Regions from separate parts of the Streptomyces sp. NPDC046876 genome, predicted to be linked through region 2. Evidence: riboswitches for the same ligand, from Rfam matches in the RefSeq annotation. Region 2 holds a riboswitch; each other region holds the start of a gene.

What was found. Region 2 has a riboswitch for cyclic di-AMP ahead of ABZ924_RS36755 (LysM peptidoglycan-binding domain-containing M23 family metallopeptidase). Riboswitches for the same ligand answer to the same signal wherever they lie in the genome.
Positions count from the first base shown of each region.
Region 1: it holds a riboswitch for cyclic di-AMP, as region 2 does, so the genes downstream of both, ABZ924_RS06095 (M23 family metallopeptidase) here and ABZ924_RS36755 (LysM peptidoglycan-binding domain-containing M23 family metallopeptidase) in region 2, are expected to answer to the same signal.
Region 3: it holds a riboswitch for cyclic di-AMP, as region 2 does, so the genes downstream of both, ABZ924_RS04840 (transglycosylase family protein) here and ABZ924_RS36755 (LysM peptidoglycan-binding domain-containing M23 family metallopeptidase) in region 2, are expected to answer to the same signal.

Region 1 covers NZ_JBEYXK010000006.1:107,816-117,739, reverse strand. Annotated here, with positions in the region: gene ABZ924_RS06110 (DNA topoisomerase IV subunit A) at 1-490, opposite strand, end outside; gene ABZ924_RS06105 (pitrilysin family protein) at 734-2,098, shown strand; gene ABZ924_RS06100 (pitrilysin family protein) at 2,119-3,486, shown strand; cyclic di-AMP (ydaO/yuaA leader) riboswitch at 3,726-3,881, shown strand; gene ABZ924_RS06095 (M23 family metallopeptidase) at 3,895-4,692, shown strand; gene ABZ924_RS06090 (GntR family transcriptional regulator) at 4,909-5,574, shown strand; gene ABZ924_RS06085 (HPr family phosphocarrier protein) at 5,813-6,094, opposite strand; partial or broken gene ABZ924_RS06080 (GNAT family N-acetyltransferase) at 6,278-8,916, shown strand; gene ABZ924_RS06075 (DUF5998 family protein) at 8,967-9,560, shown strand; gene ABZ924_RS06070 (nucleotide pyrophosphatase/phosphodiesterase family protein) at 9,560-9,924, shown strand, end outside.
Region 2 covers NZ_JBEYXK010000158.1:1,033-10,816, forward strand. Annotated here, with positions in the region: gene shc (squalene--hopene cyclase) at 1-1,465, shown strand, start outside; gene ABZ924_RS36730 (1-hydroxy-2-methyl-2-butenyl 4-diphosphate reductase) at 1,465-2,214, shown strand; gene hpnH (adenosyl-hopene transferase HpnH) at 2,220-3,251, shown strand; gene ABZ924_RS36740 (aspartate aminotransferase family protein) at 3,248-4,660, shown strand; gene ABZ924_RS36745 (SRPBCC family protein) at 4,689-5,129, opposite strand; gene ABZ924_RS36750 (tyrosine-protein phosphatase) at 5,211-6,029, opposite strand; cyclic di-AMP (ydaO/yuaA leader) riboswitch at 6,373-6,557, shown strand; gene ABZ924_RS36755 (LysM peptidoglycan-binding domain-containing M23 family metallopeptidase) at 6,562-7,536, shown strand; gene ABZ924_RS36760 (SGNH/GDSL hydrolase family protein) at 7,732-8,535, shown strand; gene ABZ924_RS36765 (MBL fold metallo-hydrolase) at 8,715-9,784, shown strand, end outside.
Region 3 covers NZ_JBEYXK010000005.1:21,907-31,830, reverse strand. Annotated here, with positions in the region: gene ABZ924_RS04870 (YfhO family protein) at 1-928, opposite strand, end outside; gene ABZ924_RS04865 (SurA N-terminal domain-containing protein) at 1,106-1,729, shown strand; gene ABZ924_RS04860 (nucleoside triphosphate pyrophosphohydrolase) at 1,758-2,765, shown strand; gene ABZ924_RS04855 (globin domain-containing protein) at 2,834-4,060, opposite strand; gene ABZ924_RS04850 (cytochrome P450) at 4,263-5,480, shown strand; gene ABZ924_RS04845 (transglycosylase family protein) at 5,583-6,602, shown strand; cyclic di-AMP (ydaO/yuaA leader) riboswitch at 6,879-7,046, shown strand; gene ABZ924_RS04840 (transglycosylase family protein) at 7,049-7,762, shown strand; gene eno (phosphopyruvate hydratase) at 8,131-9,417, shown strand; gene ABZ924_RS04830 (septum formation initiator family protein) at 9,509-9,924, shown strand, end outside.

The sequences.
Region 1 (9,924 bases), on a different contig from region 2:
CCTGGCCGTCGTAGTTGGCGGTGAAGTCGACGGTGTCCTCGTCGATCGACTCCGTCATCAGTGACGTGGCGTCCGCCATCCGGCACTCGGTGTAACGCATCGCCGCCGGCGGGTCGTCGTTGCCCAGCGAGCCGAAGTTGCCGTGGCCGTCGACGAGCGGCAGCCGCATCGAGAAGGGCTGCGCCATGCGCACGAGGGCGTCGTAGATCGACGCGTCGCCGTGCGGGTGCAGCTTGCCCATGACCTCGCCCACGACGCGGGCGCACTTGACGTACCCGCGGTCGGGGCGAAGGCCCATCTCGTTCATCTGGTAGACGATGCGCCGGTGTACCGGCTTCATGCCGTCCCGGGCGTCGGGCAGGGCTCGGGAGTAGATCACCGAGTACGCGTACTCGAGGAAGGAGCCCTGCATTTCGTCGACGACGTCGATGTCGAGGATGTTCTCCTCGAAATCCTCCGGCGGCGGGGTCTTCGTGCTGCGGCGGGCCATCGCTGCGCGGCTCCTTAACCAAGAAAGAAGGTGTGCTGGGGGTCTGGCGGGGTAGGGCGGGGTCGGGGCCGTCGGCCCGGACGGGGCCGCCGGGGTTGTCGCGGACCATTGTGGCCCGAGGCTCCGACAGCGCCGACTCCGACCCAGGACTGAGCGGGGAACTTCTCCGCGGCCCGACGCGCTTGCATACAGTGACAGGTCTGACAGAAATCTCTGCATCGCGATCGAAGGGACCACATGCCCATGGGTCACACGGCCACAGCCCAGGCCGGCTCCGGCGGCCTGACAGCGACCGAACACCGGCTGGCCAACGGCCTGCGCGTGGTGCTCTCCGAGGACCACCTGACCCCGGTCGCCGCCGTCTGCCTCTGGTACGACGTCGGCTCGCGCCACGAAGTCAAGGGGCGCACCGGCCTGGCTCACCTCTTCGAGCACCTGATGTTCCAGGGCTCGGCGAGCGTACCCGGCAACGGTCACTTCGAGCTGGTCCAGGGCGCCGGAGGCTCGCTGAACGGCACCACCAGCTTCGAGCGCACCAACTACTTCGAGACGATGCCGGCCCACCAGCTGGAGCTGGCGCTCTGGCTCGAGGCCGACCGGATGGGCTCGCTGCTGGCCGCCCTGGACGAGGAGTCCATGGAGAACCAGCGCGACGTCGTCAAGAACGAGCGCCGCCAGCGCTACGACAACGTCCCCTACGGCACGGCCTTCGAGCGGCTGACCGCCCTCGCGTACCCCGACGGTCACCCGTACCACCACACGCCGATCGGCTCGATGGCCGACCTGGACGCGGCCTCGCTGGAGGACGCCCGCGCCTTCTTCCGTACGTACTACGCGCCGAACAACGCGGTGCTGTCGGTCGTCGGCGACATCGACCCGGCCCAGACCCTGGCCTGGATCGAGAAGTACTTCGGCACGATCCCCTCGCACGACGGCAAGAAGCCGCCGCGCGACGGCAGCCTGCCCGAGATCATGGGCCGCGAGCTCCGCGAGGAGATCGTCGAGGAGGTCCCGGCCCGCGCGCTGATGGCCGCCTACCGCCTGCCGCACGACGGCACCCGCGAGTGCGACGCCGCCGACGTGGCGCTCACCGTCCTCGGCGGCGGCGAGTCCTCCCGGCTGCACAACCGCCTGGTACGCCGCGACCAGACGGCCGTCGCCGCCAGCTTCGGCATGCTCCGCCTGGCCGGCGCCCCCTCCATGGGCTGGCTGGACGTGAAGACCTCCAGCGGCGTCGAGGTGCCCGCCATCGAGGCCGCCGTGGACGAGGAGCTCGCCCGGTTCGCGGCCGAGGGCCCGACCGCCGAGGAGATGGAGCGCGCTCAGGCGCAGCTGGAGCGCGAATGGCTGGACCGGCTGAGCACGGTGGCCGGCCGTGCCGACGAACTGTGCCGCTTCGCCGTCCTGTTCGGCGACCCGCAGCTCGCCCTGACCGCCGTGCAGCGGGTCCTCGACATCACCGCCGAGGAGGTGCAGGCCGTGGCCGCGGCCCGGCTGCGCCCCGACAACCGTGCGGTGCTGGTGTACGAGCCCCTGGCGGCCGATGCCGACGCCGACACCGATGCCGACGCCGCGAACCAGAACGAGAACGAGGGGGCGGAGCAGTGAGCGACACCGCAGCCGTCACGATGACCTTCCACCCGCGGCCGCAGGCCGGCGAGGCCCGGCCGTGGGCCTTCCCGGCCCCCGAGCGCGGCGCGCTGCCCAACGGCATGACCGTGCTGCGCTGCCACCGCCCGGGCCAGCAGGTGGTGGCCGTCGAGGTCAACCTCGCCGCCCCGCTGGACGCCGAGCCCGAGGGCCTGGACGGCGTGGCGACCATCATGGCCCGTGCGCTGTCCGAGGGCACCGACAAGCACTCCGCCGAGGAGTTCGCCGCCGAGCTCGAGCGCTGCGGCGCCACCCTCGACGCCCATGCCGACCACCCCGGCCTGCGGGTCTCCCTGGAGGTCCCGGCCTCCCGGCTGCACAAGGCCCTGGGCCTGGTCGCCGAGGCGCTGCGGGCGCCGGCCTTCGCCGACAGCGAGGTCGACCGCCTGGTGCGCAACCGCCTCGACGAGATCCCGCACGAGCTGGCCAACCCGCAGCGCCGCGCCGCCAAGGAGCTCTCCCGCCAGCTCTTCCCGGCGTCCCTGCGCATGTCCCGCCCGCGCCAGGGCACCGAGGAGACCGTCGCCCGGATCGACTCCGCGGCCGTCCGCGCCTTCTACGAGGCCCACGTGCGCCCCGCCACGGCCACCGCCGTGATCGTCGGCGACCTGACCGGAATCGACCTGGACGCCGTCCTGGCGGACACCCTGGGCGCCTGGACCGGCGACACCGCCGAGGCGCGCCCGGTGCCGCCGGTGACCGCCGACGACACCGGCCGGGTCGTCATCGTGGACCGGCCCGGCGCGGTCCAGACGCAGCTGCTCATCGGCCGGATCGGGCCGGACCGGCACGACAGCGTCTGGGCGGCCCAGGTGCTCGGCACGTACTGCCTGGGCGGCACCCTCACCTCGCGCCTGGACAAGGTGCTGCGCGAGGAGAAGGGCTACACCTACGGCGTGCGCGCGTTCGGCCAGGTGCTGCGCTCCACCGCCGACGGCCGCGGGGCCTCGATGCTCGCCATCAGCGGCTCGGTGGACACCCCCAACACCGGTCCGGCCCTGGACGACCTGTGGAAGGTGCTGCGCACCCTCGCCGAGGGCGGTCTGACGGACGCCGAGCGGGACGTGGCGGTGCAGAACCTGGTCGGGGTGGCCCCGCTGAAGTTCGAGACGGCCGCTGCCGTCGCGGGCACGCTCGCCGACCAGGTCGAGCAGGAGCTGCCGGACGACTACCAGGCCCGGCTGTACGCGCAGTTGGCGGCCACCGGCACCGTGGAGGCGACCACGGCGGTCGTCAAGGCCTTCCCGGTGGACCGCCTGGTCACCGTGCTCGTGGGTGACGCCTCGCAGATCGAGGAGCCGGTGCGCGCGCTGGGGATCGGAGAGGTGACCGTCGTCACCAACTGACCGTCGGTATACGGCGGATGGGCCGGCGAGGTGCTGCCGGCGCACCGGCGGACCGCAGGCGGTCGAAGGGCCCCGATGGCTTGGCCATCGGGGCCCTTTATGTCCAATTGGCGCCAAGGTTGCCCGTATGGGGTGTGGCGTACGCAACAAAAGCGCGCGTCTGTTTGGCGATTGACTGATGATCCGCCTAGCGTCGGGCGTGCTGTCCGTCAGTTTGTACGCGCCGCACCCGCGGCACCGGGCAGCGATCGCCGAGTCCCCGTCAGGCGCGAGCCTGGGGAGCCGGGGACCCACACGTCCCTGGGGTGAATCGGGCCGCCTCGCCAGAGGGGCCCGTAGGAGACCTTCCTGCTCCGAACCCGTCAGCTAACCCGGTAGGCGAGAAGGAAGGAAAGGATCAGCCCCTCCATGGCCTTTGGCAGTCGTGCCGCCGGCAAGCACCGTGGTTCCAGCCGTCTGAGCCGCAAGACCGCCGGTTACGCCGGCGTCGCCGCCCTCGCAACGACCGGTGTCGTGGGCACCCTCGCCGCCCCGGCGTTCGCCGCGACGGACCACAAGGGCCCCTCCATGGAGGACACCGGCCTGAACGCGGTCGTCACCGCCGAGGACCTCCAGGGCCAGATCGAGGCCCAGGCCGAAGCCCAGCGCAACGCCGCGGAGGCTGCCGCCCTCAAGGCCAAGGCCGAGGCCGACGCCGCCGCCCGGGCCGCCGAGGCCAAGCAGAAGGCCGAGGAGAAGGCGAAGGCCGAGCGCGAGGCCGCCGAGCGTGCCGCCCGCGAGGAGGAGCGCAAGCGCCTCAACACCTTCGTCTCGCCGCTCGACGACAGCTACATCAGCACCCAGTACCACGCCGGCGGCGGCATGTGGTCCTCCGGCAGCCACACCGGCATCGACTTCCACGCGGCCTCCGGCACCTCGGTCCACGCGGTCGGCGCCGGCACCGTGGTCGAGGCCGGCTGGGGCGGCGCGTACGGCAACAACGTCGTCATCCGCCACAACGACGGCACGTACACCCAGTACGGCCACATGTCCTCGCTGAGCGTCTCCGTCGGCGAGACGGTCACCCCGGGCCAGCAGATCGGCCTGTCGGGCTCCACCGGCAACTCCAGCGGCCCGCACCTGCACTTCGAGGCCCGCACGGGCGCCACGTACGGCTCGGACATCGACCCCGTCTCGTACCTGCGCAGCCACGGCGTCGACCTCTGACCGACGCGCCGTCGGGCGGCGCCGCCGCACCGCTTCGCACAGGACCCCGGCTCACCGAGCCGGGGTCCTCGCGTTGTGCCTGCAAAGGCCGGCCGATTTCCGCCTGCGCTCGGAAAATTCGGCGCATTGCAATAGAGTCTCGGTACGATCCCGGTACGGCGGCGGCAAAGGCGCCCGGCAGCCGGAAAAGGCGGAGAAATGGGCGGAGGTCCGGTCTTGCGTATTCCCGCGCACGCGGTATGCACTGCAATCCGCGACGACATCGTCTCCGGGGCATTCGAACCGGGCGGCCGGCTGACCGAGGAGGTGCTGGCCCGACGCTACGGCGTCTCCCGCGTCCCCGTGCGCGAGGCGCTGCGCACCCTGGAGTCCGAGGGGTTCGTGACCACCCGCCGGCATGCGGGCGCCTGCGTCGCGGAGCCGACCGAGCAGGAGGCCGCCGACCTGCTGGAGCTGCGGATGCTGTTGGAGCCGCTGGCCGCGGCCCGGGCCGCCCGGCGCCGCACCGAGGCCCACCTGAAGGTGCTGCGCGGGCTGGTCAGGCTGGGCCAGGAGCGGGCTCGCCAGGGCCAAAGCGAGGATCTGCGGGCCCTGGGGAGCTGGTTCCACGAGACGCTGGCGCAGGCCTCCGGCAGCCCCGGGCTGATCGCGCTCCTCACCCAGATGCGGCACAAGGTCGCGTGGATGTACGTCGTGCAGGCGCCGCAGCGGCCCGTGGAGTGCTGGGCGGAGCACGGGGCGATCGTGGACGCGGTGGCGCGCGGCGACGCCGAGCGGGCGCGGGCCCTGACGGCGGTGCACGCGGACGGGACGTCCGGCGCGTACCGGCTGCGCGTGAGGTCTTCGCAACGTGCCGTAAACATGGCGAGCGGCTCCCATTAACAAGGCCCGCGTATGAATGGGGAGAGGGTAAAAGGCCGCCGTATTTCCGTGCGCCCTTTTCTGTGCGCCTTCTTCGGTGCGCCTTCTTCTGTGAGTCTTCTTCCGTGAGTCTTTCTCCGGACGCCTTTTCCGTGCCCTGATGTGAGGGGAAACAGCAGGAGCCGCGGCCGCCGGGAATTCCGGTGGTCGCGGCTCCTGCCGTTCTCGCGCCGCCCGCGCGACGGGCGAACCCGAAGGGTCAGACGGTCTCGGGAAGCTCCTCGAGGCCCTCGGCGACCAGCTTCGCCAGGCGGTCCAGCGCCACCTCGGCGCCCTCGGCGTCGGACGACAGGATGATCTCCTCGCCGCCCTGGGCGCCCAGGCCCAGCACCGCGAGCATGGACGCGGCGTTGACGGGGGTGCCGTCAGCCTTCGCGATGGTCACCGGGACCCCGGAAGCGGTCGTCGCGCGGACGAAGATCGAGGCGGGACGAGCGTGCAGGCCCTCGGCCCAGCCGACGTTGACGCGGCGCTCTGCCATGGTGATGCCCTTCAGGTTCTTATGGTTGTCTAGACCACTATCCCACAAGGTCCCGAGTGCTCCGGCCGGCCTCCCGACCGGATCCCCGAGGTGCGAACCACCCCAGCTTGCACCGGTTCACCCCGGCTTGCCGCGTCCGCCGCGCAGGAGCTCCCGGGCCCCCTCTGGCCTTAAGATCGCCGCATGACCACCGCGTCGGACCCCGCGTACCCGGCCCACTGGGAGGCCGACGTCGTCCTGCGCGACGGCGGCACCGCCCGCATCAGGCCCATCACCACCGAGGACGCCGGCCGGCTGGTCAGCTTCTACGAGCAGGTCTCCGACGAGTCGAAGTACTACCGCTTCTTCGCCCCCCACCCCCGGCTCTCCGACCGCGACGTCCACCGCTTCACGCACCACGACTACGTCGACCGCGTCGGCCTCGCCGCGACCGTCGGCGAGGAGTTCATCGGCACCGTCCGCTACGACCGGATCGGCTCCGACGGCCGGCCCGCCTCCGGCCCCGCCGACGAGGCCGAGGTCGCCTTCCTCGTCCAGGACGCCCACCAGGGCCGCGGCGTGGCCTCCGCGCTGCTGGAGCACATCGGCGCGGTGGCCAGGGAGCGCGGCATCCGCCGCTTCGCGGCCGAGGTGCTGCCCGCCAACACGAAGATGATCAAGGTGTTCACGGACGCCGGCTACCAGCAGACGCGCAGCTTCGAGGACGGGTCCGTCCACCTCACCCTGGACCTCGAGCCGACCGCGAAGTCCCTCGCCGTCCAGCGCGCCCGCGAACAGCGCGCCGAGGCCCGCTCCGTCCAGCGCCTGCTGGCCCCCGGCTCCGTCGCCGTCATCGGCGTCAGCCGCTCCGGCGGCGGCGTCGGTGCGGCAGTCCTGCGCAACCTCCGCGACAGCGGCTTCCGCGGCCACCTCTACGCCGTGAACGAGGCCGTCTCGTCCGACCTGCTGGACGGGGTCCGCGCCTACCGCTCCCTCGCCGACATCGACGCCCCGGTCGACCTCGCCGTGATCGCGGTCCCGGCCGAGCGGGTCCCGCAGGCCGTCGCCGCCTGCGGCGAGCACGGGGTGCAGGGGCTCGTCGTGCTGTCCGCCGGGTACGGCGAGAGCGGTCCGGCGGGCCTGGACCGGCAGCGCGAACTGGTCCGCCAGGTGCGCTCGTACGGAATGAGGCTGATCGGGCCCAATGCCTTCGGCGTCATCAACACCGCGCCGGAGGTGGGCCTCAACGCCTCCCTCGCGCCCGTCCCGGCTCCCGTGCGCGGCCGGATCGGGCTGTTCACGCAGTCCGGGGCGATCGGCATCTCGCTGCTGTCCGCCCTGCTGGGCCGCGGCGAAGGGCTGTCCTCCTTCGTCTCCGCCGGCAACCGCGCCGACGTCTCCGGCAACGACATCCTGCAGTACTGGTACGAGGACGAGGCCACCGACGTGGCCCTCATGTACCTCGAAACCCTCGGCAACCCGCGGAAGTTCACCCGCCTCGCCCGGCGCACCGCCGCGGTCAAGCCCGTCGTCGTCGCCAAGGGCGGCCGCCACACCCCCGCCGGCCACGTCGTGCCCGGGACCCGGCTCCCGGAGACCACCGTCTCCGCGCTCCTGCGCCAGGCGGGCGTGATCCGGGTCGACACCGTCACCGAACTGGTCGACGTCGGGCTGCTGCTGGCCTCCCAGCCGCTGCCCGCCGGACCGCGCGTGGCGATCCTGGGCAACTCCGAGTCGCTCGGCTTCCTCACGTACGACGCCTGCCTCGCCCAGGGGCTGCGGCCCGGCGCCCCGCTGGACCTGACCACGGCCGCCTCCCCCAAGGACTTCGGGCAGGCGCTGGCCACGGCCCTGGCCTCCGAGGCACACGACGCCGTGGTCGTCACCGCGATCCCCTGGGTCAGCGAGCACATCGGCGCCGACGACCTGGCCGACGCCCTGCGCGACGCGGTGGCCGGGCACCCCGGCAAGCCCGTGGCGGTCGTCAACGTCGAGCTGGCCGAGCTCGTCGACGCCCTCTCCCGCGCAGACGTGCACATCCCCGCCTACCCCGCCGCCGAGCGGGCCGTGCGCGCCGTGGCCGAAGCCGTCCGCTACGGGCAGTGGCGGCGGGCCAACGCCGACGCCGGCCAGGTGCCCGAGTACGAGGACATCGACGAGGCCGGAGCCGCAGCCCAGCTCGCCCGCCTCCTGGCTGCAGCCGGTCCCGCAGCCGGGCCCGGAGCCGCCCCGGGCACCGGGACCGGCGCCGAGGCCGCCCTCGGCGCCCCGGCAGCCCTCGGCGCCCCCGCCGGTCTCACCGCCCGCGCCGGCGGCCACGGTGCCGACCTCCCCCTCGGCGACCGCGTCCTCACCCTCACCGACGCCGACGCCGCCGAGCTGCTCGCCCGCTACGGGATCCGGGTCCTGCCCACCCTGCCCGCGCCCACCCCCGACGCAGCGGTCCGGGCCGCCGAGGCCCTGGGCTACCCCGTCGCCCTCAAGACCACCGCCCCGCACCTGCGCCACCGCGCCGACCTCGGCGGCGTACGCCTCGACCTGACCACCGAGGCCGAGCTGCGCCGCCCGCCACCGACCGGGACGTCGCCGGACTGATCCGCTCCATCCGGACCGCGCCCCTGCTGTTCGGCTGGCGCGGCAGCGATCCCGTCGACACCCCCGCCCTCGAGGAGCTGCTGCTGCGGCTGTCGCGGCTGGTGGACGCCCACCCCGAGGTGGTGGGCGTCACGCTCGAACCCGTCGTCGTGGCGACCGAGGGCCTCTCCGTGCTGAGCGCCGCCGTCCGTATCGCCCGTCCGCCCGCCCGCACCGACCTCGGCCCCCGCACCCTCCCCAGCTACTGAGCGGGTCAGGGGCGGCCGGGGCGCCCCGTGCGGGCCTTAGGATGGACCCCATGGCGAAATCCGGTACGACGACCCAGGGGCTGCGCACGGCGATCGAGCGCAGCGGCTACTACCCGGCCCTCGTGGCCGAGGCCGTGGAGGCCGCGGTGGGCGGCGAGCCGATCTCGTCGTACCTGGTCCACCAGGAGACCACCTTCGACTCCAACGAGGTCCGCCGGCACGTCACCGTCCTGGTCCTGACCGACAACCGCTTCATCGTCAGCCACACCGACGAGCAGGCCGCCGACGCCGGGTCCCCCTCCCCGTACGCGACCACCTCCACCGAGTCGGTGAAGCTGGCCAGCATCTCCTCGGTGGTGCTCAGCCGCGTCGTCGCCAACCCCGAGTCGTACACCCCGGGCACCCTGCCCCGCGAGGTCGTCCTGACCATCGGCTGGGGCGCGGTCTCCCGCATCGACCTGGAGCCCGCCGCCTGCGGCGACCCGAACTGCGACTCCGACCACGGCTACACCGGGAACTCCACCGCCGACGACCTCAGCCTGCGCGTCAGCGAGGCCGGCGACGGCCCGGAGGCGGTCCGCCAGACCCTGCTGTTCGCCCAGGCGCTCTCGGAGGCGACCGCGGCGACCTCCTCCGCCCGCTGATGTCCTACTCCGCACCGCCGAACTGGGACGAGCCGGAGCTGCTGGACCTCGCCGGCGCCCCCGTGCCCGAGTACGGCTCCGGCTCGCTCGCCGACCTGCTGCCGACGCTGGTCGCCGGCCAGGGCGTCCCGGGCTACACCGCCTCCATAGCCGAGCTGACCCCGGCCGACCGCAACTGCGTCTTCCTGGTCGACGGCATGGGCTGGGAGCAGATCAAGGCCCACCCCGACGAGGCCCCGTACCTGACCTCCCTGCTCGCCACCTCGCGCGGCGGCGCCGGGCGCCCCCTCACCGCGGGCTTCCCGGCCACCACCGCCACCTCGCTGGCCTCCGTCGGCACCGGGCTCCCGCCCGCCCGCCACGG
Region 2 (9,784 bases):
GCCGCTGAACATCTACGACTTCGGCTGCTGGGCCCGCCAGACCATCGTCCCGCTCACCATCGTCTCCGCGCACCGCCCCGTCCGCCCCGCTCCCTTCACCCTGGACGAGCTGCACACCGATGCCCGTCGGCCGCGCCCCGCCACCCGCCCGGCCCCCATGGCCAGTTGGGAGGGCCTCTTCCAGCGGATGGACAAGGCCCTGCACCTCTACCGGCGCATCGCCCCGCGCCCGCTGCGCAGGGCGGCGATGGCGAAGGCCGCCCGCTGGATCGTCGAGCGGCAGGAGAACGACGGCTGCTGGGGCGGGATCCAGCCGCCCGCCGTCTACTCGGTCATCGCCCTGCACCTGCTCGGCTACGACCTCGGCCACCCGGTCATGCGGGCGGGGCTGGAGTCCCTCGACCGCTTCGCCGTCTGGCGCGAGGAGCCGCCCGGGCCCGACGGCACCCCCGGCGGCCCCGTCCGCATGGTCGAGGCCTGCCAGTCACCGGTGTGGGACACCTGCCTCGCCGCGATCGCCCTCGTCGACGCGGGTCTGCCGCCCGACCACCCGGCCCTGGTCAAGGCCGCCGACTGGATGCTGGCCGAGGAGATCACCCGTACCGGCGACTGGGCCGTGCGCCGGCCCGGACTCGCCCCAGGCGGGTGGGCGTTCGAGTTCCACAACGACACCTACCCCGACATCGACGACACCGCCGAGGTGGTCCTCGCCCTGCGCCGCATCCGCCACCCGGACCCGGCCAGGGCCGAGGCGGCCGTGGCCCGCGCCGTGTCCTGGACCCTCGGCATGCAGTCGCGGGACGGCGGCTGGGGCGCCTTCGACGCCGACAACACCAGCCCCTTCCCCAACCGGCTGCCGTTCTGCGACTTCGGCGAGGTCATCGACCCCCCGTCGGCCGACGTCACCGCCCACGTGGTGGAGATGCTCGCCGTGGAGGGCCGGGCCGCCGACCCGCGGGCACGCCGCGGCATCGCCTGGCTGCTCGCTCACCAGGAGCCCGACGGCAGCTGGTTCGGCCGCTGGGGCACCAACTACGTGTACGGGACCGGCTCGGTGCTGCCGGCGCTCGCCGCCGCCGGGATCCCCCCGGCCCATCCGGCCGTGCGCCGCGCCGTGCGCTGGCTGGAGTCCGTACAGAACGAGGACGGCGGCTGGGGCGAGGACCAGCGCTCCTACCGGGACCCCGCCTGGGCCGGCAAGGGCGCCTCCACGGCCTCCCAGACCGCATGGGCGCTGATGGCCCTGCTCTCGGCGGGGGAGCGGGACGGCAAGGCCGTCGAGCGGGGCATCGGGTACCTGGTGGGGACGCAGGCCCCGGACGGCTCCTGGGACGAGCCGTACTTCACCGGCACCGGCTTCCCGTGGGACTTCTCCATCAACTACCACCTGTACCGGCAGGTGTTCCCGCTCACCGCGCTCGGCCGCTACCTGTACGGGGAACCGCTCGCGCCCGGGGCGTCCTGATGGCCGCCGCCCGGGGCGGCGGACCCCGCTCCGGCCCCCGGCCCGATCCGCGGTCCGACCCGCGGTCCGACCCCGCGCCCGTGCCGCTGCTGGTCGCCTGCGCCCTGCGCATCGAGCGGGCGGCCCTGCGCAGCGGCGGCGAGCGCGGCGCCCCCGACCGGTACGCCCTGCTGCGCACCGGCATGGGTCCGCGCGCCGCCGAGCGGGCCGTCGGGCGGGCCCTCGCCGAGCCCGTGCTGCGCGGGGCCGCCGTGCTGGCCACCGGGTTCTGCGCCGGGCTGGTCCCGGGCATGCACCCCGGCGACCTGGTCGTCGCCGAGGAGACCCGCGATCCGCGGGGCACCGTCGCCTGCTCGGGGACGGCCCTGCTCGCCGAGGCACTGGCCCGGGTCGCACCGGGCCGCACCGTGCACACCGGCGCGCTGACCGGCTCCGACCACGTCGTCCGCGGCCAGGAACGCGCCCGGCTGCGGGCGGGCGGCGCCATCGCGGTCGACATGGAGTCCGCGGCCACCCTGTGGACCGCCACCCGGGCCGGGCCGCCCGGACCTCCCGCGGCTCCCGGGCCACCGGGGCCCCCCGGACCGCACCGCCCGGTTGCGGCCGTCCGGGTGATCGTGGACGCTCCGGAGCACGAGCTCCTCCGTATCGGCACGGTCCGCGGTGGAATATCTGCCTTCCGCGTACTGCGTGCCGTAATGCCCGCTTTCTATGACTGGCACCGTTCTTTGCTGCTCCCCAGGAGGTGAGCCAGATGGCCATGCCGCTGCGACAGTCCATCAGGGTCGGGACCTATCTGCTCGAACAAAAGCTCCGCAAGCGGGAGAAGTTCCCGCTGATCGTCGAGCTCGAGCCGCTCTACGCCTGCAACCTGGCCTGCGAGGGCTGCGGGAAGATCCAGCATCCGGCCGGCGTGCTCAAGCAGCGCATGCCGGTGGCCCAGGCCGTCGGGGCCGTCCTGGAGTCCGGCGCTCCCATGGTGTCCATCGCGGGCGGAGAGCCGCTGATGCACCCGCAGATCGACGAGATCGTGCGGCAGTTGGTGGCCCGGCGCAAGTACGTCTTCCTCTGCACCAACGCCCTGCTGCTCCGCAAGAAGATCGAGAAGTTCGCCCCCTCGCCCTATTTCGCCTTCGCCGTGCACATCGACGGACTGCGCGAGCGGCACGACGAGTCGGTCGCCAAGGAAGGCGTCTTCGACGAGGCCGTCGCGGCCATCAAGGAGGCGAAGCGGCGCGGGTTCCGGGTGACCACCAACTCCACCTTCTTCAACACGGACACCCCGCAGACCGTCATCGAGGTGCTCAACTACCTCAATGACGACCTCGAGGTCGACGAAATGATGATCTCGCCCGCGTACGCCTACGAAAAGGCACCCGACCAGGAGCACTTCCTCGGAGTCGAACAGACCAGGGAACTCTTCAAGAAGGCCTTCGCGGGCGGGAACCGGCGCCGCTGGCGGCTCAACCACTCGCCGCTCTTCCTGGACTTCCTCGAGGGCAAGGCCGATTTCCCGTGCACCGCCTGGGCCATTCCGAATTACTCGCTCTTCGGATGGCAGCGCCCCTGCTATCTGATGAGCGACGGATACGTGCCCACCTACCGCCAGCTGATCGAGGAAACCGACTGGAACGCCTACGGCCGCGGAAAGGACCCGCGCTGCGCGAACTGCATGGCGCACTGCGGCTACGAGCCCACCGCCGTCCTCGCCACCATGGGGTCGCTCAAGGAGTCCCTGCGCGCGGCCCGGGAGACCCTCGGCGGCAACCGGGGCGCCTCGTCATGAGCACCCCCGCCACCCCGCCGCAGGGCCGCACGGGCTTCGACCTGAAGACCCTGCTGGCCGAGCGCGGCGCGGAGCGCTACGCGCTCCATGCCCGCCACCTCAACCCCCAGCTGCCCCGGATGCTCCACACCATCGGCTTCGACAGGGTCTACGAGCGGGCCGAGGGCGCCCACTTCTGGGACGCCGAAGGCAACGACTACCTGGACATGCTCGCCGGTTTCGGGGTGATGGGCCTGGGCCGCCACCACCCCGTCGTCCGCCGCGCCCTGCACGACGTCCTCGACGCCGATCTCGCCGATCTGACCCGCTTCGACTGCCCGCCGCTGCCCGGACTGCTGGCCGAGAAGCTGCTCGCGTACAGCCCCCACCTGGAGCGGGTCTTCTTCGGCAACAGCGGCACCGAGGCCGTGGAGACCGCCCTGAAGTTCGCCCGGTACGCCACCGGGCGGCCCAGGATCCTCTACTGCGACCACGCCTTCCACGGGCTGACCACCGGATCCCTCTCGGTCAACGGGGAGAGCGGGTTCCGCGACGGGTTCGCCCCGCTCCTGCCGGACACCCGCATCGCGCTCGGCGACCTGGCAGCGCTGGAGCGGGAGCTGGGGCGCGGGGACGTCGCCGCGTTCGTCGTCGAGCCGATCCAGGGCAAGGGCGTGCACGCGGCCCCGCCCGGCTTCCTCGCGGCGGCGCAGGAACTGCTGCACCGGCACAAGGCGCTGCTGATCGCCGACGAGGTGCAGACCGGCCTCGGACGCACCGGCGATTTCTACGCGTACCAGCACGAGCCGGGCGTCGAGCCGGACCTCGTGTGCGTGGCCAAGGCGCTGTCGGGGGGCTACGTCCCCGTCGGGGCGACCCTGGGCCGGGAGTGGATCTTCCGGAGGGTGTACTCGTCCATGGACCGGGTGCTGGTGCACTCCGCCAGTTTCGGCTCCAACGCCCAGGCCATGGCGGCCGGGCTGGCGGTGCTCAGCGTCATGGAGGACGAGGGGATCACCGCCCGCGCCCGGGCCATGGGCGACCTGCTGCGCGGGCGCCTCGCGGCCCTGGTGGACGACTACGAGCTGCTGCACGAGGTGCGCGGGCGGGGCCTGATGGTCGGCATCGAGTTCGGCCGGCCCGCCTCCCTGCGGCTGCGCAGCCGGTGGACGATGCTCCAGGCGGCCCGCAAGGGCCTGTTCGCGCAGATGGTCGTGGTGCCGCTGCTCCAGAAGCACCGGATCCTGACCCAGGTCTCGGGGGACCACCTGGAGGTCATCAAGCTGATCCCGCCGCTCGTCGTGGACGAGTCCGACATCGACCGTTTCGTGGTGGCCTTCCGCGCGGTCATGGACGAGGCCCACGGCGGCGGCGGACTCATGTGGGACTTCGGCAGGACCCTGGTCAAGCAGGCCGTCGGCGGCGGCTGACGGCCTGCGGCCGGGCCGGGCCGGGCGGTCAGGCCGCCTTGGCCCGGCGGATCACGTCCAGGGTGTGGGCGACGGCCTCGGCCAGGGCCGCCTCCCGGCGCTCGGCCTCCTCCGGCCCGAGCTCCCCGGCGTACTCGCCGCCGAAGGTGAGCAGGAGCCCGCCGCGCTCGTCCTCGTCGATGTCGTTGGTGATCGTCCACACGGCGCGGTCGTCGGAGCGGTGGAAGGCCACCCGGCGGCCGGTGTCGAAGACGATGTCCTCGACGAACCGGTCGCCGTCGAGCACGATCTCCCGGACCAGGCCCTGCGGCCCGCTGGAGAGCACGGTGCACTCGGTGATGGCGGGGATGTACGGCAGCGGGTCGGCGGCCTTGGCCACCAGGCCGGCCCAGACGTCCTCGCGGGTGAGGCGGGGCTCGGCCGTGCCGTCGGCTCCGTTGACGGGCAGGGTGAAAGCGGTGCGGGTCACTTCGGCTCCCTCGTCGGATGATCTTGCCGAAAGGGCCAACCGGGTCCGGGCCGGATCCATTCCGCCGAGGGGGCGGCGCTGCTAGTGGACGAGCTGCTCGCGCAGCCGGGCGAGGGTCTCGGGAGCGAGGCGGAGGCCCTCGGCGAGATAGCGCTCGACGCCGCCCCAGCGCTCTTCGATGGCGGCGAAGGCGGCGTCGAGGTAGGCGGCGCGGGCGTCGAAGAGCGGGGCGAGCAGCTCCATGACCTCGGGGGAGCGGGCCTCGGGCGCATCGCTGCCGCGGCGCACGCGGTAGCGGCGGTGCGGGGCGTTCGACTCCAGGTAGTCCGCCGTGATGGCCTCGCGCTCCACCCCGAGGGCGAGCAGGGTGACGGCGATCGCCAGGCCGGCCCGGTCCTTCCCGGCCGCGCAGTGCATGAGCGCCGGGACGCTGTCCTCGGCGAGGGCGTGCAGGACCCGGCTGTGCTCGGCGGTGCGGTCCAGGACGATCGCGCGGTACGAGTTCGTCATCCGGGCGGCGGCCTTGCCGTCGCCGAGGATCCCGCGGAGCTGCTCGACGTCGCCGTCGCGGACCATCTTCCAGAATTCCTTGCCGTCGGCCGGGTCGGACAGCGGGATGTTCACGTTGCGCACGCCCGGCAGCTCGACGTCGGGGCCCTCCAGGACCTGGTCGGCGTGGTTGCGGAAGTCGAAGACGGTGTGGAGGCCGAGCGATGCGAGGAATTCTGCATCGGTTTCGGTGGCATGTGCGAGATGTCCGCTTCGGAACAGTCGTCCCGGCCTGACCCTTCGCCCGTCCGCGGTCGGCAGGCCGCCCACGTCGCGGAAGTTGCGCACTCCGGACAGTTCGGGCTCCGGTATCCGGTCCGCCGACGGGGGCGGGGGTATCTGCTGGGTCACGGGAACTCCTCCGGCGTTGTCGTGGTGGGTCGAGGTGCGTCGTGGTGTGTCGTAGTGTCCGAATTGCACTGCTTGGGGTCAACTTGCCGCCGTCGGTGGCCAGATCGGGCACAACCGGCGTGAGCCAGATCATACGGTGACCGTGAGTGCCTGATCGTCGATCCCGAATGGCCCGGCGCGAAAGGCCGTTGGCGGTGCGGAATGGACGGAGGGTGACCGGAAATTACCCCGGAATCCCGCTTCTGTGAATCCGTCAGGAATTCATGGCTTGTTCCGTGATGCCGTACTGGATTACCTTCGCGATCGATCCGGATGGACCGCCTAATCCTGCCGCCGTCCGGAAAACCGCAACCCGACCATTCATGTGCGGCAGGAGCGGGGGAACCAGGTAGGCCGCTGCTTCTTTTTGGATCTTTTCCTTGAGGAGCGGCTCGGGGTGAAGCCGTACACGTTCCGTTCGGTCCGTGTTCGGCCGGACATCTCCAGTCCGAACCCGACAGCTCACCTCGCAGGCGACGGAGAGGAATGCGCCATGCCGGCTCAGGGCAAGCACCGCCGTCCCAAGTCCCGCTCGACAGCCCGTGGCTTCGCCTTCGCCGGCACCGGCGGCGCCGCCCTCGCGCTGCCGCTGATCGGCGCCGCCGGCGCCCACGCCGCCGCCCCGTCCGCCGCCCCCGTGGTCGCCCCGCGGGTTCCGGTGTCGCTCCAGGCCCAGCCGGCCGCCGCCGTCCAGGCCGCCGACCGGGCGGCGCCGTCCGTCTACACGGTCGTGCCGGGCGACTGCCTCTCCACCATCGCCGCCGACCGCCACCTGCCGGGCGGCTGGGAGCGGCTGTACGCCGACAACCGCGAGGCCGTCGGCACCGACCCGTCGCTGATCCACCCCGGCCTGAAGCTGACCCTCGGTGCGGAGGGCGAAGCCACTGCGGCCGGGGAACCCGCCGGAGCCCCGGCCGGGAAGCCCGCCGCCGCGCCGCAGGCGGCACCGAAGGCTGCGCCGCAGGTCGCGCCGCAGGCCGCGCCGAAGAAGAAGTCCCCGGCGCCGGCCGCCGACCAGGGCGCCCCTGCCGTGGCGAAGGCCCCGGAGGCCGCCCCGGTCGCCGCTGCCTTCGTCGCCCCCGTCGGCGGCGGGATCTCCACCCAGTACAAGACCCCCGGCGCCATGTGGTCCAGCGGCTACCACACCGGTGTCGACTTCATCGCGAGCACCGGGACCACCGTCAAGGCGGTCGGCGCGGGCACCGTCGTCTCGGCCGGCTGGGGCGGGGCGTACGGCAACGAGGTCGTCATCCGGCACGCGGACGGCAAGTACTCCCAGTACGGCCACCTGTCCCAGCTGTCCGTCTCCGTGGGCCAGGCCGTCACCGCCGGCCAGCGGATCGGCCTCTCCGGCTCCACGGGCAACTCCACCGGCCCGCACCTGCACTTCGAGGTCCGCACGGGCCCCTCGTACGGCTCGGACATCGACCCGCTGGCCTACCTCCGCTCGAAGGGCGTCAGCATCTGACGGCCGTTGCCGCCGTTGCCGCCGTCGCCGCCGTCGCGGCGGCGGCGGTGTGAAGACCCGCGTGAGGCCGGGACCCGAGGGGGGCCCCGGCCTCACGCGCTGTAATTCCGCACCCGCCCGGTGGTAAAGATCACGGTCCGTCAACCCCTTCCTACGGTGGCGTAGGTCACGCGCCGCGGTGAAGGATATGGTCCCGTGGCAGCGACGACGACGATAGAGACGACGAAGAAGACGAACAGGACCATCGGCTCGTACGCGGCGATCGGGGACAGCTTCACCGAGGGCGTGGGGGACCCGGGACCCGAGGGGAGCTTCGTCGGCTGGGCGGACCGCCTGGCCGTACTCCTGGCCGACCAGCGCCCGGAGGGCGAGTTCCGGTACGCGAACCTCGCGGTGCGGGGGCGCCTGCTCGACCAGATCGTGGCCGAACAGGTCCCGCGGGCCAAGGAGCTCGCCCCGGACCTCGTGACCTTCTGCGCGGGCGGCAACGACATCATCCGGCCCGGCAGCGACCCGGACGCCGTGGCGGAGCGGTTCGAGGCGGCCGTGGCCGACCTCGCCGGCTCCGTCGGCCAGGTCATGATCACCACTGGGTTCGACACCCGTGGCGTGCCCGTCCTCAAGCACCTGCGGGGCAAGGTCGCGACGTACAGCGCGCACGTGCGTGCCATCGCCGACCGCTACGACTGCCCGGTCCTCGACCTCTGGTCGCTGAAGTCCGTACAGGACCGGCGGGCTTGGGACGACGACCGGCTCCACCTGTCGCCCGAGGGCCACACCCGGGTCGCCCTGCGCGCCGCCCAGGTGCTCGGGCTCGGGGTGCCGGCCGACCCCGACCAGCCGTGGCCGCCGCAGCAGCCGCGCGGCTCGGTGGACGTGACCCGCGACAACATCCAGTGGGCCCGCGAGCACCTGGTGCCGTGGATCGGGCGCCGGCTGCGCGGGGAGTCCTCCGGGGACCACGTCGAGGCGAAGCGGCCCGACCTGCTGCCGCTGTAGGCCGCTCGCGTGGGCCGCGGCCGGACCGGAGCGGAGTGGAGGGGGCGTTGCGGAATCCGTTGCAGAGTCCGTTGCGGAGTCCGTTGCGGAATCCTTCGGGGCCGCGAGGCGTTGGGATGGTGGCGGGCCGGGGTCTGATCCCGGCCTGCTCCCGTCCGCCCCACCTCCCAGGAGGCGCCTTGACCGGCTCCCTTCCCCTGCGTCCCCGGCTGCGCGCCCTGCGCCCCGAAGCCTTCGGCGCGGATCCGTCCGGCGCACGGCTGGAGCGCATCCGGCGCTCGCCGAACTTCGCCGACGGCGTGTTCCAGAACCCGGTGGGGGCCCGGACCAGGCCTTCCGGCTCCATGCTGGAGTTCGCCAAGATCTACTTCCACAAGGAGCAGCGGATCCGGCGCAGCCCCGTCGCGCCCGTACCCGTCTACCCGACCACCCTCGCCGAGCTCGCGAAGCCGCCGGTCAGCGGATTGCGCCTGACCTGGATGGGGCACTCCAGCGTGCTCGCCGAGATCGACGGGCGCCGCGTGCTGTTCGACCCCGTCTGGGGCGAGCGGTGCTCCCCCTTCCCCTTCGCCGGGCCCCGGCGGCTGCACCCCGTACCCGTTCCGCTGGCCTCGCTGGGGCCGGTCGACGCCGTGGTGATCTCACACGACCACTACGACCACCTCGACCTGCCGACCATCAAGGAGCTCGCCGGCACGGACACCGTCTTCGCCGTCCCGCTCGGCGTGGGCGCGCACCTGGAGCGCTGGGGCGTGTCCGCGGACCGGCTGCGGGAACTCGACTGGAACGAGAACACCGAGATCGCCGGGCTGTCGCTGACGGCCACCCCGGCACGGCACTTCTGCGGCCGCGGGCTGCGCAACCAGCAGCACACCCTGTGGGCCTCGTGGGTCGTCGCCGGCGACGAGCACCGGATCTTCCACAGCGGTGACACCGGCTACTTCCCCGGCTTCGAGGAGATCGGCGCCGCGCACGGCCCCTTCGACGCCACGATGATCCAGATCGGGGCGTACTCGGAGTACTGGCCCGACATCCACATGACCCCCGAGGAGGGCATGCGCGCCCACCTCGACCTCCAGGGCGGGATCCCGCACGGCACGATGCTGCCGATCCACTGGGGCACCTTCAACCTGGCCCCGCACCCGTGGGACGAGCCCGGCGAGGGCACCGTCGCCGCGGCGCAGGAGCTGGGTGCCGCCGTCGCCCTGCCCATCCCGGGGCAGCCCTTCGAGCCGGGTGCCGCCGACGC
Region 3 (9,924 bases), on a different contig from region 2:
CCGGCCGGAACTCCCGGGTCCACCCCGGGTAGGCCTGCCGGGAGCTGAGGAAGAGCGGCACCAGCACCGGCGCGGACACGGCGATGCCCAGCAGCACCGCCCCGGCCGCCCGGGCAGCCGCGCCCACCCGCTGCCGTACCGGCCGCCGCTGGAGCAGCAGCCGTACCAGCAGCACCAGCGCCGCCCCCAGGGTGGCCATGTACGCGGTGTAGAAGTTCGCCGTCCAGCACACCGCCGCCACCAGGACGGCGGCGGTGAACCGGCGCCCGCGCAGCGCCCATTCGCCGGTCAGGCACAGCAGCGGGAAGGCGATCAGCCCGTCCAGCCACATCGGGTTGTACGAGGCCTCGATCACCGACCAGCCGCACAGCGCGTACGAGGCCCCCAGCAGCCCCGCCGCCCACCACCGCCCGCGGGCCTGCGTGCGCAGCAGCCAGGCCATCGCCGCCGCGGCGGCGGCGGTCTTGAGCACGGTGACCACGTACACCGCGAGGTCGATGTCCTGACGCGGGAACAGGGCGACGAGCGGGGCGAACGGGCTGGTCAGGTAGGTGCCGAGGTCGGGCAGGAAGCTGGTGCCGTAGCCGGACTGCCAGTTGAGCAGCAGCCCGCCGCGGGCCCGCCCGTGCAGCAGGTCCCACAGGTGGGCGTGGAAGGGGACGAACTGGTTGCCGAGGTCGTTGACGCTGCGGTGCCGGTGGCCGTACGGGAAGACGCGGGCGGCCGCGTCCCCGGCGCAGACGGCCGCGGCCGTGACCAGGGCGGCGAGGAGAGAGCCCGCCAGGCTCGCGCGGCGCGGGGAACGGCGCCGCAGGCCGCCCGTGACACGGCGCGGCGGACGGGGCGCGGCGGGCCGCGGCGACGGGGCAGATGGGGTGCGCGCCGGGAGGGGCGGCAGCGCGGCCGGCGACGGGTGCGGTGTCGACATGGTGGGCCGACCTTGGCAGCACCGGTGGACCGGGCGGTGGCCGCCGGGTGAACACGCACCCCAACACCCCGGGAATCGTTGGTCGAACCGGTGGCCCGTACCACCCTGACTGCATACCATCGATCACCGCACGGCCTTTGTGCACCGACGCACAATCTCCCGGCCCTGGAGGCTCCTTTGCACCGTCGCACAGCGCTCTCCGTCTCCGCCGCCCTGCTCGTGGCGGCCCCCCTGCTGTCCGCCTGCTCGGGCCAGGCCCGCCCGGGCACCGCGGCCGTCGTCGGCGGCGAGCGGATCACCACCTCCGCCCTCCAGGCCCAGGTGGGCGACGTCCGCACCGCGCAGAACCGCACCGGGCAGTCCGCCCAGCTCATCCAGGCGTCGCCCGGCCTGGAGCGGGTCAAGCTCAACAAGATGATCCAGACCGCCGTGCTGGAGCGCGCCGCCAAGGACGCGGGCGTGGTCGTCAGCCCGCGCGAGGTCGAGGAGTTCCGCAAGGCCCAGCTGGAGAAGGCCGGCGGCCCCGACAAGCTGGAGGCCGCCGCTCTGGAGCAGGCCCACCTCGCCCCCGGCCAGCTGGAGGCCGACGCCCGCTTCAAGCTGCTGCGTGACAAGCTCTTCGAGCACTACGGCAGCCAGGACAAGGCCCTGGAGAAGCTCGCGGCCGCGGCGAAGGCCCTGCACATCCAGGTCAACCCGCGCTACGGGGCCTGGGACGCGCAGCAGATCGTCCTCGGGGACCAGCAGACGCCGTGGATCACCCAGCGGACCCGGTCCGAGCAGGCACCCGCCGGAGCCTGAGGCGCGCCGCCGGAGGTAGGTTCGGAGGGTGAACGCCCACGCCGCCGAACCCGCCCGCCCCTCCGGCCCCGTCTCCGACCCCGCCGTCGGCCGGATCGTCCTGCTCACCGCCAGCCACCGGGTCGCCCCCGGCCTGCTGTCCTGGCCGGCCTGGCAGACCCTGCACGCCGCGGACCGGGTGCTGTGCGCCGCCCCCGGCCACCCGCAGCTGCCGTACCTGCGGGAGGCGGGCGTCGAGGTGGCCCTCGAGGCCCCGGACGCGCACGCCCTCGTCGACGCCTGCGCGGGCGGGCGCACCGTCGTGGTCATCCCGGCCGGCGAGGGCGACCAGCGGCTCACCGACGGCCTGGCCCGGCTCGCCGGCTCCGGCCGCGTCGCCATGCCCGACCTGGAGCTGCTGCCCGGCTCGTACGACCTGCCCGGCGCCCGGCTGCTCGACCTGGTCCAGGTGATGGACCGGGTGCGCCGGGAATGCCCGTGGACCTCCCGCCAGACCCACCGCGGGCTGGTGAAGTACGCCATCGAGGAGGCGTACGAGCTGGTCGAGGCCATCGAGGACGGCGACCGGGAGGAGTTGCGCGAGGAGCTGGGCGACGTGCTGCTCCAGGTGGTCTTCCACGCGCGGATCGCCGAGGAGGACACCGACGAGCCGTTCTCCGTCGACGACGTGGCCGGCAGCCTCGTCGAGAAGCTGATCCGCCGCCACCCGCACGTCTTCGGCGACGCCGAGGCGCAGACCGCGGAGGACGTCAGCGCGCACTGGCAGCGCACCAAGGCGGTGGAGAAGCAGCGCGCCTCGGTCACCGACGGGATCCCGCTGGGCCAGCCCGGCCTCGCGCTCGCGGCCAAGCTCGCCGGCCGGGCCCGCGCGGGCGGCCTCGCCGTGGAGCTGCCGGGCGGTGAGGGCATCGGGTACGAGCTGCTGCGGCTGGCGGCGCGCGCGGAGGCCGAGGGCGTCGACCCGGAGACCGCCCTGCGCGCCGCGGCCCGCACCTACCGCGACGCGATCCGCGCCGCGGAGGGCGTCGAGGAGTAGCCGCCGCGCGGACTGCGCCGCGCGGACTGCGCCGCGCGGACGGTGTCCCGCGCTCGGCCGGTCCGCGTTCAGCCGCCCCGCGTCCAGTCGTCCCGTGGTGCGCGGCCGGACGGGTTGAGCCAGTGCGGGTCCGGGCGGTGCAGGAACCACTCGCCGAAGCCCAGCGGCCGTCCGTCCGGGCCGTGGCCGGTGCCGCCGGCGGGTATGGAGTCGTGGAAGATCCGGGCGGGGCGGGCGCCGAGCTCCTGCAGGACCTGCGCGGTCTCGCCGATGAACGCCGGCGGCCCGCTGAGGTAGACGTCCTGGTCGGGCCACAGGCCCCGGTTGCCCATCGCGGTCGCGAGCCGGGCGGTGGCCTCGTTGCGGTGCTGCCCGGGTGCGGGCGTGATGTAGGTGACGGCGAGCCGGCGGAAGGCGGCCGCGTACTCCTCGATCAGCGGCCGGTCGTACAGGTGCGCGGCGTCGCGGGCGACGACGAAGAGCCGCACGTCCAGGTCGGGCGGGTGCGCGGCGAGCTGCTCCAGCAGGGCCCGGATCGGCGCCCAGCCGGTGCCGGCCGCTATGAGGCTGACCGGGCGGTCGGCGCGGCGCAGCGTCAGCGCGCCGCCGGCGGCGCCGAGCCGCAGGACCTCGCCGGGCCCGGCCTCGCGGACCAGGGCGGTGCTGAGGCGGCCGCGCTCGATGCGGCTGACGTGCAGGTCGAGGGTGCCGTCGGGGCGGGGGGCGTTGCCGATGGAGTACGTGCGCCAGGTCCGCGGGACCCGCTCGCTGCTCACGCTCGTGTACTGGCCCGGTAGATAGGGGAAGGGGGCGTGGGGCCGCAGGGTCAGCACGCCTATGTCCTGCCCGTACCGCAGGTGGCGCACGATTTCCGCGTCCCACCAGGGCGGGTCCTGGCTCGCGGCGGCGCCGGCCGTCATCGCGTCGGCTATCGCCTGGTACGCCTCCGACCAGGCCTTTTCCACCTCGGGGGTCCAGGCGCCGCCGGAGGCCTCGGCGAGGGCGGCGAGCAGGCTGGTGCCGACGGCGGCATAGTGCTCGGGGGCGGCGAGGAACTTGCGGTGGTCGCGGCCGAGGTCGTGGAGGTAGGAGGCCAGGCCCTCGTGCTCGAGGTGGGCGATCACGTGCGTCAGGGCGGCGAAGAGCCGGTCCCGCTGGCGCTGCATGTCCTCGGCGGAGGTCGGGAAGAGCGCGCGGATCGCGGGGTTGTGCCAGAAGAGGTGGGAGTAGAAGTACTTGACCGCGTGCTCGGCCCGTCTCTCCACCACCGCGAAACTGCTTTTCAAGATCCTCACATCCACAGGACCGAAAGTAGGAGCGGCGGCCACCGCGGCGTCAAGTGACGGCCGATCTGCGGACAGCCGTGGCGAACCCCCCATAAGGGGTGGAGTCCGCCGCCCGGGATACGGTCGACCCGTGCACGAGCCGACCCCCGCCGCCCCCGAAGACCCCGCTGCCGCAGAGGCCGCAGACGCCTCGGCCGCCCCGGCCCCTACCCTGTTCGACTGGGAGTTCGCGACCGACCCGTACCCCGCGTACGCGTGGCTGCGCGAGCACGCGCCGGTGCACCGCACCCGGCTCCCCAGCGGGGTCGAGGCCTGGCTGGTGACCCGGTACGCCGACGCCCGCCAGGCCCTCGCCGACCAGCGGCTCAGCAAGAACCCGGCGCACCACGCGGAGCCGGCGCACGCCAAGGGCAAGACCGGGATCCCGGGGGAGCGCAAGGCGGAGCTGATGACGCATCTGCTGAACATCGACCCGCCGGACCACACCCGGCTGCGGCGCCTGGTGTCGAAGGCGTTCACGCCGCGCAGGGTGGCGGAGTTCACACCGCGGGTGCAGGAGCTGACCGACCACCTCATCGACGGGTTCGCCGGGCGGGGCGAGGCGGACCTCATCCACGAGTTCGCCTTTCCGCTCCCCATCTACGCCATCTGCGAGATGCTCGGCGTACCGCGCGAGGACCAGGACGACTTCCGCGACTGGGCCGGGATGATGATCCGGCACGGCGGCGGCCCGCGCGGCGGAGTGGCCCGTTCCGTCAAGCAGATGCGGACGTACCTCGGTGAACTCATCCACCGCAAAAGGGATGATCTGGGCAATGATCTGATCTCGGACCTGATCCGGGCGAGCGACCACGGCGACCACCTCACCGAGGCCGAGGCCACCGCCATGGCGTTCATCCTGCTCTTCGCGGGTTTCGAGACCACCGTGAACCTCATCGGCAACGGCGTCCACTCCCTCTTCATGAACCCCGGGCAGCGCGCGCGGCTCCAGGACTCCCTCGCCGCCGGCGAGCGCGGGCTGCTGCAGACCGGAGTGGAGGAGCTGCTGCGCTACGACGGCCCGGTCGAGCTCGCCACCTGGCGCTTCGCCACCCGGCCGCTGACGCTCGGCGGGCAGGACATCGCGGTCGGGGACCCGGTGCTGGTGGTCCTCGCCGCCGCCGACCGGGACCCGGAGCGGTTCGCCGACCCCGACACCCTGGACCTCTCGCGCGCCGACAACCAGCACCTCGGCTACGGCCACGGGATCCACTACTGCCTGGGCGCTCCGCTCGCCCGACTCGAAGGACAGACGGCGCTTGCGACTTTGCTGACGCGTCTGCCGGATCTGGAACTCGCCGTTCCGTCAACTGACCTGCGGTGGCGCGGAGGTCTGATCATGCGTGGCCTGCGCACGCTTCCCGTGCGCTTCACACCCCGAAACAACTGAACGTTTTCTGAGACAAAGTCAACTGCTTGCTCAACTTGTGACAATCGTTCGAAGGCCGCTAGGTTCTGCCGTTACCCAGCCGTTATGCGAAAGGTGCAGCACATGCGTTCCGGGAACGGCCGCCACAGACGCCCCCGCCAGGTACCCGCGATTGTCGTCACCGCCGGAGTCACGGGCTCCGCACTGGCCCTGCCACTGCTCGCCGCCACCGGCGCGAGCGCGGCCGACGCCTCGACGTGGGACAAGGTCGCCGAGTGCGAGAGCGGAGGCACCTGGAGCGCCAACACCGGCAGCGGTGCGTACGGCGGGCTGGCCTTCACCCAGGAGCAGTGGCAGAACGCGGGCGGCCTGGAGTTCGCCGAGCGGCCCGACCTCGCCAGCCGGTCCCAGCAGATCGCCGTCGCCGAACGCGTGCTCGGCGCCCAGGGCCCCGAGGCCTGGCAGAACTGCGCGACCTCGGCCGGGCTGACCAAGGACGCCCCCGCGGCGGACGTGGACCCGGGCGCCACCGGCAAGCACCGCGCCGTCGGCGCCACCCCGAGCCGCCCGGACGACAAGGTCCCGGCCGGCCGCAACGGCGAGCGGGCCACCGACTTCGGCGCCCCGACGCCCGGACCCACCTTCACCATCCCGGCCGCGCCGCAGGCACCCGTCAGCGGCCTGCCCGTCATGCCCGACCCGGACCTGCCGTCCCAGACGCCGCTGCCGGGCACCCCGAGCACCGACCCGGGCGCCCCGACGGCCCCGACGGCGCCCACCGCGCCCGGTACGGCGCCCACCGCCCCGGTGAACCCGGCTGACCCCACCGCCCCGGTGAACCCGGCCGCCCCGGGGGCGCCCACCGCCCCGTCCGCCCCGTCGGCCGCGCCCACCCCGGGCGCCTCCACCGACCCGGCCGCCATACCGGACACCACTGCCACCGGCAAGCACCGTGGTGCCCCCGCCGCGGAGGGCGCGGCCCCCGCCTACACCGTGAAGGAGGGCGACAGCCTCGCCACCATCGCGGACGCCAAGGGGGTCAAGGGCGGCTGGAGCGCCCTGTACCACGCCAACGAGCAGGTCATCGGCGGTGACGCCAACCTGATCAAGCCGGGTCAGAACCTGGATCTAAGCCAGAAATAACGGCACTTCGGACACCCGGAAGGCCTTGAATGTCCGGTTCGTTCAAATGAGACATGTGTCTCTTCCGGTCAACTGGCGTGTCCTGTCCGTAACCTTGGGCAAACCCCGCCCTCACCTGCGCAAACACCCTTGCGGGGAGCGCAAGTAGGGGCCGTCCCCCGCCGAAGTTCCTCGTTGAACATCGGCGGGGGACCTGTCTACCTTCTGAATCGCCCGCCACCGCGGGCCCCTTCGACCGCATCGCCGAATCCTGCCGGCGGCCGGGGGGAACACACGTCGCGTCAAGCGCCGAAGGCAGGAGCGGGGGAACCAACGAAGGCGCCGGGAAGGCCCGTCGGAAGACGGTCACGAACGGCTAGGGGTGAAGACGCGCCACGTGCGCGGCCGGGCAACTCATCCGCCCGAACCCGACAGCTCACCTCGCAGGCGTCGGTGAGGAGAAATCCATGCTGCGTTCCGGCAAGGGCAAGCACCGTCGCGCCACCGCCATCGAGCGGACCACCCGCATCGTCACGCTCGCCGGCGTCGCCGGTGTCGCCGTCGCCGCCCCGCTGATGACCGCGGGCTCCGCGTCCGCCGCCACCGCCTCCGAGTGGGACCGCGTCGCGGCGTGCGAGTCCGGCGGCAACTGGTCCATCAACACGGGCAACGGCTACTACGGCGGCCTGCAGTTCTCGGCCTCCACCTGGGCCGCGTACGGCGGCAAGGCCTATGCCGCGCAGGCCAACCAGGCCTCCAAGTCGCAGCAGATAGCCATCGCCGAGAAGGTCCTCAAGGGCCAGGGCAAGGGCGCCTGGCCGGTCTGCGGCAAGGGCCTGTCGAACTCCTCGTACTCCGGCGGCGGCTCGAGCGACACCCCGAAGCAGACGCCGAAGACCGAGACGAAGAAGACCGAGACCAAGAAGACCGAGACGCCGAAGGCACAGCCGAAGAAGGAGACGCCGCGCGCCGAGGCGCCGGTGACCCGCTCCGAGCGCGGCGACTCCTCGGTCATCAAGACCGGCAACGGCTCCTACGAGGTCAAGTCCGGCGACACCCTGGGCTCCATCGCCGAGGCCAACGGCGTCAAGGGCGGCTGGGAGAAGCTGTTCGAGCTGAACAAGGACATCGTCTCGGACGCCGACCTGATCTACCCGGGCCAGATGCTGAAGCTCAGCTGAATTCCCCGGCAACACTCGCGCGTGCCGTGACCGCACGCGCACACCCCACCGCCCGGCGCGTACCCCCCACGCGCCGGGCGGCGGTGCGTCCGCCCGCGCAGCACCCGTACGGCAGGTGACCGGTGGCGGCAGACGGCGGTCGACAGGGGACCGACAGAGCCCAACAGAGCCCAACAGAGCCCGACAGGGCCCGACAGTCCCGGAATCAAGGGCCCTATGTCCCGGAAGCGGGGTATTCGGGCCCTTTTTCGTCCCAGGACGCGGGCGGTCGGCTGGCCGACTGCCCGGAGCCGGTTAGGCTCTAGGCGGCAAGGCCATCCCACGGCCGTACCCGCCACCGCACACCCAGCGTCACATCCCAGAAGGAGATGCTCGTGCCGTCCATCGACGTCGTCGTAGCCCGGGAAATCCTGGACTCCCGAGGCAACCCCACGGTCGAGGTCGAGGTGGGCCTCGACGACGGCAGCACCGGCCGTGCTGCCGTTCCGTCCGGCGCCTCCACCGGTGCCTTCGAGGCCATTGAGCTCCGCGACGGCGACCCCAACCGCTACATGGGCAAGGGCGTGGAGAAGGCCGTCCTCGCGGTCATCGAGCAGATCGGCCCGGAGCTCGTCGGCTACGACGCCACCGAGCAGCGCCTGATCGACCAGGCCATGTTCGACCTGGACGCCACCGACAACAAGGGCTCGCTCGGCGCCAACGCCATCCTCGGCGTCTCCCTGGCCGTGGCGCACGCCGCCTCCGAGGCCTCGGACCTGCCGCTCTTCCGCTACCTCGGCGGCCCGAACGCGCACCTGCTGCCCGTTCCGATGATGAACATCCTCAACGGCGGCTCGCACGCCGACTCCAACGTGGACATCCAGGAGTTCATGATCGCGCCGATCGGCGCGGAGTCCTTCTCCGAGGCCCTGCGCTGGGGCACCGAGGTCTACCACACCCTCAAGTCCGTGCTGAAGGGCAAGGGCCTGTCCACCGGTCTGGGCGACGAGGGCGGCTTCGCCCCGAACCTCGGCTCCAACCGCGAGGCGCTGGACCTCATCCTCGAGGCCATCAAGCAGGCCGGCTACACCCCGGGCAAGGACATCGCGCTCGCGCTCGACGTCGCCGCGTCCGAGTTCTACAAGGACGGCAAGTACAACTTCGAGGGCCAGGCCCGCTCCGCCGCCGAGATGACCGAGTACTACGAGGAGCTCGTCTCCGCGTACCCGCTGGTCTCCATCGAGGACCCGCTGTTCGAGGACGACTGGGCCGGCTGGAAGGTCATCACCGAGAAGCTCGGCGCCAAGGTCCAGCTCGTCGGTGACGACCTGTTCGTCACCAACCCCGAGCGCCTGGCCCGCGGCATCGAGGAGGGCACCGCCAACGCCCTGCTCGTCAAGGTCAACCAGATCGGCTCGCTGACCGAGACCCTGGACGCCGTCGAGCTCGCCCAGCGCAACGGCTTCAAGTGCATGATGTCGCACCGCTCCGGCGAGACCGAGGACGTCACCATCGCCGACCTTGCCGTCGCCACCAACTGCGGCCAGATCAAGACCGGCGCCCCGGCCCGCTCCGAGCGCGTCGCCAAGTACAACCAGCTGCTGCGCATCGAGGAGATCCTCGACGACGCCGCGGTGTACGCGGGCCGCAGCGCGTTCCCGCGCTTCAAGGGCTGACGGTCCCTGAGCCTCCGTACGTCCCCGCACTCGGTCCCGTACCGTGTGCGGGGACGTATTGCGTAGTACGGACAGAGGGGAGGCGGGAGCAATGGCCGGGAACCGGGATCGGTTCTCCACCTTCTCCACCGCGACCAGGCTCAAGCAGCTCGGCGAGCGGACCGCCGCCCACGTCTACCGCTCGCAGAGCCGCCGTCAGGTCCGCCGCAGCCGGCTCACCGGCCGGGCCGCCCTGCTCGTGCTCGTCCTCTGTACGCTGGTCGTCGCCCTGGCGTACCCGATGCGCCAATACGTCTCCCAGCGCTCGGAGATCGCGGAGCAGCAGCGGGCCGCCGCGGCGGCGAGCAAGCGCCTCGAACGCCTGCGCGACGAGAAGGCCCGCTGGCAGGACAACGCCTACGCGGAGCAGCAGGCGCGCAAACACCTGCACTTCGTGCGGCCGGGCGAGATCGGCTACATCATGAACGACCCCGGCGCCGAGGCGGCGGAGCACCGCCGCACCGGCCG